DNA from 3 places in the Pseudofrankia inefficax genome. Region 3 is predicted to be linked to each of the others. Evidence: riboswitches for the same ligand, from Rfam matches in the RefSeq annotation. Region 3 holds a riboswitch; each other region holds the start of a gene.
The links. A riboswitch is a leader RNA that binds a small molecule or an ion and turns the genes downstream of it on or off. The one in region 3 is predicted to bind S-adenosylmethionine.
Positions count from the first base shown of each region.

Region 1: another riboswitch for S-adenosylmethionine. It lies ahead of FRAEUI1C_RS15280 (aminotransferase class V-fold PLP-dependent enzyme); the one in region 3 lies ahead of FRAEUI1C_RS40050 (DUF3293 domain-containing protein).
Region 2: another riboswitch for S-adenosylmethionine. It lies ahead of thrC (threonine synthase); the one in region 3 lies ahead of FRAEUI1C_RS40050 (DUF3293 domain-containing protein).

Region 1 is NC_014666.1:3,708,062-3,711,326, forward strand. Features, by position in the region: gene FRAEUI1C_RS15270 (sulfatase family protein) at 1-823, opposite strand, end outside; gene FRAEUI1C_RS15275 (TetR/AcrR family transcriptional regulator) at 825-1,517, opposite strand; SAM riboswitch class IV at 1,834-1,949, shown strand; gene FRAEUI1C_RS15280 (aminotransferase class V-fold PLP-dependent enzyme) at 1,977-3,265, shown strand, end outside.
Region 2 is NC_014666.1:176,300-179,564, reverse strand. Features, by position in the region: gene FRAEUI1C_RS00710 (alpha,alpha-trehalose-phosphate synthase (UDP-forming)) at 1-260, opposite strand, end outside; gene FRAEUI1C_RS00705 (HAD hydrolase family protein) at 403-1,224, opposite strand; SAM riboswitch class I at 1,484-1,545, shown strand; gene thrC (threonine synthase) at 1,790-3,073, shown strand.
Region 3 is NC_014666.1:610,005-613,269, reverse strand. Features, by position in the region: gene FRAEUI1C_RS41805 (PASTA domain-containing protein) at 1-931, shown strand, start outside; SAM riboswitch class IV at 1,161-1,271, shown strand; gene FRAEUI1C_RS40050 (DUF3293 domain-containing protein) at 1,323-2,372, shown strand; gene FRAEUI1C_RS02490 (hypothetical protein) at 2,365-3,265, shown strand, end outside.

The DNA of each region.
Region 1 (3,265 bases), 3.1 Mb from region 3:
GGTGCGAGCCGTCGTAGAAGGCCAGCCAGTGCGCGGGCTTGCCTTCGAGGATCTTCCGGGTGGCCTCGGGGGAGCCCGGATGCCCGGCGGGCAGGTCGAGGTCGCGCCAGTTGACCCGGCCCAGCTCCGAGGCGGGCGGGTCCCAGGGGTGGTGCGGGTCGGGGAAGCTGATCCAGCAGAACCAGTCCTCGTCGGCGTCGAGGCTGTCGAGCCAGGCGATCGCGCGCTCGGCCACCCAGTCGGTGTGGTACAGCTCGCGCGGCACCGGATTGACCTTCACCTGGGGCGCTCCGGTGTCACCGCCGCCGGCCGCGTTGAGGCCGCCGTTGGCGAAGAGCTGGTAGAAGTCCTGGGCGTGGTTGCCGGGATGCTCGTGGATCATCTTCCCGTAGTGCCACAGGGGGAGAGGCCCATGCATCGCGAGCTCCAGGTGCTCGAAGCCGCGGTGCGGGCCGGTCGAGCCGTCCCGGGCCAGCCGGTTCTCCGGCCAGCGGCCCTCCAGGTCGAAGCCGGGCTCGAAGTGCGCCTTGCCCAGCAGGGCCGTGCGGTACCCGTTCGCGTTCAGGTACGCCGCGATGCTGGGCGCGTCGGCCGGTAGCGGGACACCGTTGGCGTAGACGCCGTGGGTGCGCACGTACTGGCCGGTGATCATCGTGCTGCGGGCCGGCATGCAGACGACGTTCTGGTTCATCGCGCGGCGGTAGTTGAGTCCGGCGGCGGCCAGCCCGTCGACGACGGGCGTGCGGGCGACGGTGCCGCCGTTGCAGCCCAGCGCGTCGTAGCGCTGCTGGTCGGTGGTTATGAAGAGGATCTTGCGTCCCATGTCAGTGTTCCTTCGACGCTGGTGCCCGGCTCACGCGTGACCCGGACGGCAGGGTGCTGGACTGCTCGGTACTGGACGGCGGGGCGCCGGGCGGCAGGGTGCTGGACGGCGGGGCGTTGGACGGCGCGGTGCCGGATGCCCGGGTCAGGAGTGGCTCGATCAGGGCCGTCAGGGCGGCGCGGGCCGCGTCGACCGGCAGGTCGCGGCGCAGCAGGTCCCACATCTCCCAGCTGGCGGCGGTCTCGATGCCCGCGGCGCCAGGCTGGCCGACGGCGGAGAGCTCAGGGTTCAGCGCGCGGCGTAGGTGCCGGCGCAGCACCCCCCGGCTGTCGTCGAGAAGCTCGGCGAGTAACGGCGAGCTCGACTCGAGGCGCACCGCGACCCGGCGGACAGCGCTGATCTGTTCGAAGAGCTCGGCGCGCTGCCCGAGGGCGGCGGCGAGCCGCTCGGCGAGCGAGCGGCCCGGTTCCGGCGGCGTCAGCAGCGACCGCCACAGGTCGGCCCGCGACCGCGCCGCCTCGGCCAGCAGGGCCTCCAGGCTGGGGAAGTGGTGGAACACCGAGCGGGGCGCGAGCCCGGCCCGCTGCGCGATCTCGTGGGCGGTCGGAAGCGCTCCCCGCTCCGCGACCAGCGTGAGCGTCGCGTCCACGATCGCCTTCCGGTTGCGCGCCCCCCGCGCGTTGCGACCGTCCATGTCGGCCATCCTGAACCTAGTTGCACTCGAAGTGCAACTAGAGGCGCGGGGGGCGGTCCACCGGTCGCGCCGGCGCCGAGTCGGCACTCCCGTCGGTCATGATCGCCGTTTTGGCCCTGGGGTGGTTGTGGAAACGCCCAGGTCACGACCATGCGAGGGCTGAAACGGCGATCAAGACCAGCCGGATCGGCGCTAATTCCCACTAAGTGGGTGGGAAATCTGCTAGCGTCGTTGACACCGCCCGCGGCGACGTACGCGCGCCAGGTCGGGCCGTCGTACGGCGGCAGGTGAGACAGATCAGTTAACGTTCGAACCAGGTCAAGAGCGCCAGCGCAAGCCCGAGCTCGCTGGCCGGCAACCCTCCTCCGCGGTGGGGTGCCCCTCGGGTAGAGACCAGGCCGCGCCGGGATGTCCGGCCGGCAAGCGCGGACCCTTCCAGGGTCCCGGGACCCAAGGAGTATGGCTGTGGCGCGCCCTCAGTCCGTTCTCGATCGATCCTTCACTCCAGCCGCCACGGCTGGCACGGGTGGCACAGCCGTCGGCGGGGGCGACGCGGCCGGCCGCGCGGGCGACCCGGCCGCGGGCACGGGCGCTCCCGCGGGCACGGGCGCTCCCGCCGGCACGGCCGACCTCGCCGCCGGCGCGGGAGCCGTGCCGCTGCTGCCGGTCGTCGGCGGTGACCTTGACATCCCGCTGGTCGGCGGGGGCCGGACCCGGCACGTGAACCTCGACTACGCGGCGAGCGCGCCGAGCCTCACCAGCGCCGCCGACGAGGTGGCCAGGCTGCTGCCGTACTCGGCGAGTGTCCACCGGGGCGCCGGCTTCGCCTCCCAGGTCTGCACCGCCGTCTACGAGGACGCCCGCGCGGAGGTGGCGCGGTTCCTCGGCGCCCGCCCGGACGACACGGTGATCTTCACGCGCAACACCACCGACGCGGTGAACCTGCTGGCCCGCGCCGTCGCGCACCTGCCTGAGGGGCCTGGGCGGGTGGTCGTGCTCGACCTGGAGCACCACGCGAACCTGCTGCCCTGGTCGGCGCAGCACCGGGTCGTCGTGCCGGTCCGCTCGACCCTGGCGGGGACGCTCGACGCGCTCGCCGAGGCGCTGCGCGCCGAGCCGACGGCGCTCGTCGCCGTGACCGGCGCCTCCAACGTCACCGGAGAGCGGCTGCCGCTCGCCGACGTCGTCCGGCTCGCCCAGGCCCACGGCGCGCGGGTGTTCGTCGACGCCGCCCAACTCGCCCCGCACCGCCGGATCGACCTGGCCGTGCTCGGTGTCGACTACCTGGCGCTGTCCGGGCACAAGCTCTACGCGCCGTTCGGGGCCGGCGCGCTCGTCGGGCGGGCCGACTGGCTGCGGCTCGCGCCGCCGTACCTGGCCGGCGGCGGCGCCGTCCGCGACGTCAGCCTGCGCCCGCCGACCGCCGTGCCGTCGCCAGACGAGAACGGGCCGTCGCCAGCCGAGAACGGGCCGCCGTCGCCGGAGGTGACCTGGGCGGACGTTCCCGCGCGGCACGAGGCCGGGACTCCGAACCTTCCCGGCGCGGCGGCACTGGCCGCCGCCTGCCGGGCGCTCGCCGCGCTGCCCGCCGGGGCGCTCGCCGCCCACGACGACGCGCTGCGGGCCCGCCTCGAAGGTGGCCTCGCCGGCCTGCCCGGAGTCCGGGTCCTGCGGCTCTGGACCGACGCCGACCGCGACGACACCGGGAACGCCGACACCATGGACAGCGATACCCGAGACGGCCACAC
Region 2 (3,265 bases), 430 kb from region 3:
ACGATGCCGGACGGCGGATCTTCGGGGTCGGTCTCACCGCCCTCGGCGGCGTCGCCCTGCCCGGCCGCGGCCGCCGCCGCGTCCCGGATCACCTCCTGCATCCCGCTCACCAGGCCGCCGCTGCCCCGCCGGGCCAGCAGCGCGCCGGAATCGGAAAGGGAGAACGCGACCGGGCCTCGGTTCGAGGCGACCAGCACCCGTGCGGTGCCGGCGGCCGCCGGATCGGGCCCCGCCAGCACGGCTCGGGTCAGGTTTGGCACACACGGCAGAGTAGACCTGTTGACCGCGTCACATGACCAGGTCGGCGCCGATCGGCCGCGCAAAAATCCGGCCGCGGTCGCCGACCGAAAGTTGCCGGTGCACCGCCGCGGGCAACATCCAGACCACGGCCCCGGCGGCCCGTCAGGACGTGGCCGCCAGCGGAGCCCGACCGGCCACGGCAGCGCGGATGGCGCTGGCCCAGCCGAGGGTGACCGCCTCCTTCTCGACCACGACGTTGTCGTAGGAGGTGAGCAGGGTGGGGATGTCCGGGTGCCGCAGGGCGTTGGCGACCAGGTGCATCCGGCCGACGAAACGGGCCATCGTCAGGTCGCTCGCCGAGTCGCCGATCGCGATCGCGTCCGCCGGGTCGATGCCGCGCCGCCTGAGGTCCCAGGCGACGGCCTCGCCCTTGCCCACCCCTTCGGGCACCAGGTGGTAGACGTGCGGGTTCACGCCCAGGCCCGGCATGAGGTGCGGAGCGATCAGCCCGTTGTCACGCATCGAGAGCCAGTCGAAGCCGGCGTCGCGCAGCCAGGCGTCGGCGGTCGCCACGTCGACCTTGCCACGCAGCATCACGTCCAGCTCGCGGCCCGTGTGCCACGGGGTGTGCAGTTCGAGCCGGCCGGGGTTGGCCGCGATCAGCTCGTGCAGCAGCTCCTCGGGCACCTGGGTGTAGCTCTCCGGCATCGCGCCGCGCAGGATCTCGCTGCTGCGGCCGTGGTCCCAGCCGACGATCGCGCCGAGCTCGCCGATGAAGCCGTCGGCCCCGAAGATCGCCGCCGCCTCGACGAGCTGCGGTCTGGTCCGGCCGCTGACCAGCACGAGCGTCAGGCCGGCGGCATGCAGGTCGACGAGCGCCTGCGCCGCCTCGAGGGTGTGGGATCCGTCCTCGGCGACGAAGAACGAGCCTTTCGGGCCGACCATGGTTCCGTCGAGATCGGTGTAGACGGCACGGATGCTCACGCGCGTGGCTCCTCCTGGCAGCCGGTTGCCGCGCGATCAGCTCATCCGCCGCGCGGTGTCCGGCCTGGTCCCTGCAACGTCCGGCAACCCCGAGTCTTTCCGAAGTCGGGTCCCGGGGGACTCCATCATCGGGTCCTGAGCCACCCCGGCCGCCGCCCGGACGTGCAGTGGGACGCAAGCCGCATCACACCCTGTGCGCCCAAAAGGACGATGCGCGGGGGGTGGCGGCGGTCTACAGTACGGACACACAACTGAACATGGCTCATCCAGAGGGGCAGAGGGAACGGCCCAGTGAAGCCCCGGCAACCGAGCGGATGAGCCTGCTCGCTGATCCCTTCGGGGATCAGCTTCGCCACAGCCGCGATGCCTGCCCGGGGGGCGACCCCCGGACCGCCGGTGTCGCGCTTCGCGCGACCAAGGTGGTTCTGACCGAGCCGGTCAGCCGATCACCTGATGGGCGCGGCCCAGTCTTGTTGGGGGTGGTCCACGGCAGGCTCCCCGCGGCAGGTGCCAATTCCGACCCGAGGTGCCACCGCCGGCCCCGGGAAAGATGAGGAGATCAGCGATGACTCTTGCGCCCGAGCGCGCCGCCCAGTCGGGCTCCACGACCGATGACGCGAACCCCGCGGTCTCGCTTTCCTGTCGCCACTGTGGCGCGACCTACCCGCTCGGCCCGCAACACGTCTGCTTCGAGTGTTTCGCGCCGCTGGAGATCGCCTACGACGAGGACCGGCTGCGCCGGGTGACCCGCGCGTCCATCGAGGCCGGTCCGCAGAACCTGTGGCGCTACGTCGGCCTGCTGCCCGCCGGCCACGACCCGGCCCGTCGGGTATCCCTCGGCGCCGGCTTCACCCCGCTGCGTCCGGCGCCGCGGCTGGCCGCCGAGCTGGGCATGAAGACCCTCTGGGTCAAGGATGACAGCGCGAACCCGACGCACTCGTTCAAGGACAGGGTCGTCTCCGTCGCGCTGTCCGCCGCCCGTGACCTGGGCTTCACCACCGTCGCCTGTGCGTCCACCGGCAACCTCGCGCATTCGGTCGCCGCGCACGCCGCCCACACGGGCCTGCGGTCGATCGTCCTGGTCCCGCACGACCTGGAGGACGGCAAGACCGTCTCGACCGCCGTCTACGGCGGCACCCTTGTCGCGATCAAGGGCAACTACGACGACGTGAACAAGCTGTGCAGCCAACTGGCCGACGAGTACGAGTGGGCGTTCGTCAACGTCAACGTCCGCCCGTTCTACGCCGAGGGCTCGAAGACGCTCGGCTACGAGGTCGCCGAGCAGCTCGGCTGGCGGCTGCCCGCGCAGGTGGTCATCCCGATCGCGTCCGGCTCGCTGCTGACCAAGGTCGACAAGGCGTTCCGCGAACTGGGCAAGCTCGGCCTGGTCGAGCCGACGCCGTACAAGGTCTTCGGCGCCCAGGCCGCCGGCTGCAACCCGGTCGCGGCGGCCTTCGAGCGCGGCGTCGACACGGTCTCCCCCGTCCGCCCGTCGACGATCGCCAAGTCGCTCTCGATCGGCAACCCGGCCGACGGCCCCTACGCGCTCGACGTCGCCCGCCGCACCGGCGGCGCGATCACCGACGTCACCGACGACGAGATCATCGAGGGCATGCGCCTGCTCGCCCGCACCGAGGGCATCTTCGGCGAGACCGCCGGCGGCGTGACCGTCGCGAACCTGCGCCGCCAGCTGCGCGAGGGCCTGCTCGACCCCGACGCCGAGACCGTCATCTACAACACCGGCGACGGCCTGAAGACCCTCGACCCCCTGGTCGGCATCGCCGGCCCCACCGCGACGATCCCCCCGACCTTGTCCGCCTTCGAGGCCGCGGGGCTGGGCGACGACTGAAGGCACCACCGCCGCTTCTGCCCTGCTGGCGTGAGCGCGTCGCTCCGGCGGCCTCGTGGCCGCCGCACGTCTCAGGGCAGAAGCAGCGATCCACTACCGGCCAGGCGAACACGCCAGTCGACGTGATCGCCGTTTTGGCCCTCTAGCGGTCATTACCCCGGCCTGGTCACAACCACCAGAGAGCTAACTCAC
Region 3 (3,265 bases):
GGTCGTCTCGGCGGGCCTGGATTCCGTCAAGATCCCCCAGGTCGTCGGGCTCACCGACAGCGCCGCGCGGTCCAACCTGCAGGACGCGGGCCTGACCGTCGTCGTGCGGTCGATCAGCGGGCCGGCGAGCGTCAGTCCCGGCCACGTGGCGGCGATCTTCCCCGCTGCTGGGGTGGAGGTTCCGCCTGGGTCCAGCGTCACGATCCTGGTCGTCGTGCCGGCCGGCACGAAGTCGCTGGCCAGCGTGCCGAACGTGATCGGGATGACGACGAACGACGCGCAGGACGCCCTGCACAAGGCCGGTTTCACCGACATCGCGATCTCCTCCGTCGCCGCCTCGGAACCGGCCGGCACGGTCACCGCCAGCGACCCGGCCGCCAACACGACGACGGCCAAGAACGCGACCGTGACGCTGACGGTGTCCACCGGCCCGGGCCAGACCGCGGTTCCCGACGTCGCCGGCCGGACCCAGGCCGACGCCGAGGCCGCCCTCGCGCAGGCCGGGCTGGTCGCCACCGTCAGGCAGGACCCGGGGCCGTCGACCATCACCGCTGGGCTGGTGGAGACCGTCGATCCCGCGCCCGGCTCGAAGGTGCCGGTGCACGCCGAGGTGACGATCACCGTGGTCAGCACTCAGGTCGCGATGCCGGACGCGCGGGGCCGCCAGCGCGCCGACGCCGAGCGGCTGCTGACCTCCTACGGCCTGACCGTCACGGTGACGCAGCAGTCGAGCAGCGCCGCGCCCGGCACCGTGCTGACGCAGTCGACCACCCCGGGCGCCATGATCGGCCGCGGGAGCAACGTCACGCTCGTGGTAGCGAAGGCCGCCGACTCGCCGACCTCGCCGCCGACCTCGCCGTCCCCACCGCCGACCTCGCCTCCCCCGACCGGGCCGACCTCGCCGTCTCCGCCCGCCTCGGCGACGGCCTGACACCGGCCCGGCTGGTCGAGCCGCTCGGCCGCCGACGCAGCGCGAGCCGGCAGGCGCGTCCTTCTACCGGGCGGCTGCCGTCCGTCAGGCGCAGGTTGCCGGGAGCGAGTCCGGCGACGGCGCCAGAATCGTCGGTTCCCGCCGGTAGCATTGTCACGCATTCAGTAACGACCTCGGCACCGACGGCTGAATCTTGCGAGACGTATACGGAGGTTCTAACCTGGCTCGTGGTCAAGAGGACTGCGTCAAGGCCTGGCTCGCCGTCCGGCAACCTTCGCGCAAGGTGCCCCAGGAACGACCTGATCGCCGCCGGTGACAACTGGTAGCGGTAACGCGGATCTCCCGAACCGGGCACGGTCGCGGGGGTCCACCGAGGCCCCCGGAGGTTGACGTGTCCAAGCGCCCGAACCCCACCCGCGCTGACCTGCTGGCCCTGCTCGGGGCCCAGCCGGAGACCTCCGTCGCGGCCATCTGCCGTTCCTACCTTTCCCGGCGTCGGGAGCTGCTGGCCTCCGACCCGGACCACCGCCGTCCCGAGGTGGCCCGGCTGGACGACGCCTTCACCCGGCTGCGCGCCGCCACGGATCTCGAAAGCCGGCTCGACGACTACCCGTGCGCCGAGGTCAAGATCGGCGTCGAGGACACCACCGTGGTCGTGCGCTCGGCGCCCGCCGGCACCGCCAGCGGGGAGTTCCCGTTCCCCGGCGTGGAGCGGGTGCACGTACTCACCGCGTTCAACCCGCGCTCCCGCCGGCTGCGCCCGCACGAGAACGCCAACCGGCAGCGCGCGCTCGCGGGCCGGGTCGCGACGACCGGCCTGCCCTCGTGGCCCGCGGTCGGCGGCGGCCGGCAGGCGCAGACGAGCATCGCCGTCGCCGGCCTGACCAGGGCACGGGCCCGCGCGCTCGGCGCCGAGTTCGAGCAGGACGCCGTCGTCGAGTGGACTCCGACGGCACTGTCCGTGGTGCCGTGCGACGAACTGGTCGCGCCGCGCGAGTTCGGCTGGCGTAGCTCGCGTCTGACCAAGCCGCTGCCCAACCCGGCGGCCGCGGCCCGCCGCGCCGAGGCGGCCAGGGCGGCGCACGCCGTGCACGCGGCGACCGACACCCAGGCGGCGGACACCGACCGGCTGCCGGCGACCGACGAGGCGCGCGCCGCGGCCGACGGCTCCGGTCCGGTCAGCGAGGCGCACGAGATCCTCGTGGCCGACGCGGTCCGGGCACTCGCGGCCGAGGAGTCGGAGACCGCGGCGATCGCGCGGGCGCGGGAGCTCACCGCCGCGACGCCGACGGAGGACAGCGGCGCGACCCCGAACGGCACGACGGCGGGTGGTCCGACGGCCGGTGGTCCGCCTGCGCCGCGCAAGGCCGACCCGGCGGCCGGGGGCGCCACGCCGGACCCGCACGATCTTCCCGCCTCCCACGGCGGCAACGGTGAGTGACGCGGTCGCGTTCAACACCGGCCTTCCGCTCGCCGCCGACCTGCGGACCCACCTGCTCAGCCAGCTGGGCGCCGAGGAGGAGTGGATCGGCCCGGGCCCGGACGGCACCGGTCTGCTCTGGCGTCACAGCGAGCTGGGGACACTGCTGGAGCTGCTCCCGGTGCCCGACGGGGCCTCCGCCGTCGCCGTGCTGCGGGTCACCACACCGGTCTCGACGATCGGCGACCCGGCGCGGGCGCGGGCCCTGTGCCAGCGGCTGAACGCCGAGATCACCCTGAACCGCTGGATCGCCGGCCCGTGGCCGGCCATCCCCGACCGTCCCGACCCGGACGCCGACGAGGACGAGGACGACGAGGCGGCCGATCACCCCAGCCTGGCCGACGACCCGACCCAACCGACGGCACGGGTCGAGCCAGCCGGCACCATCCCGCCGGCCACCAAGGCGAAGGCGGGCCCCACAGCCGAGGCAAGCCCCGAAGCCGGGGCGGCGGCCACCGGGGCCGATGGGGGCCCCGAGGCCGAGACGGCAACGGCAACCGAGGCGCGCCCCGAAGCCGAGACAGGGACGGAAGCCGAGCCTGGAACCGGCGCCGAGGCGGGCACGGAGCCCGGAGCGCCGGCCCGGTCGGCTGACCTCGACCTGTCTGACCGGCTGGCGCTGGAAGCCTTTCTGGACGAGTCCACCGACCTCGACCCGGACGCGCTGTACCTGTCGTGCTCCTTCGTCGTCGGCCGTCTCGAGCAGGGTGACGACGACGAGGACGAGGACGACGACCCCGACGAGGACTCCGACGACGAGGCGGACGACACCGCGCCCGGCGGCGCGGCCCTGGCCCGGCTGGCCGTGGCCGCGGTCGGCGACCAGATCGCGACAGCGGTGGCCGCGCTCGGCG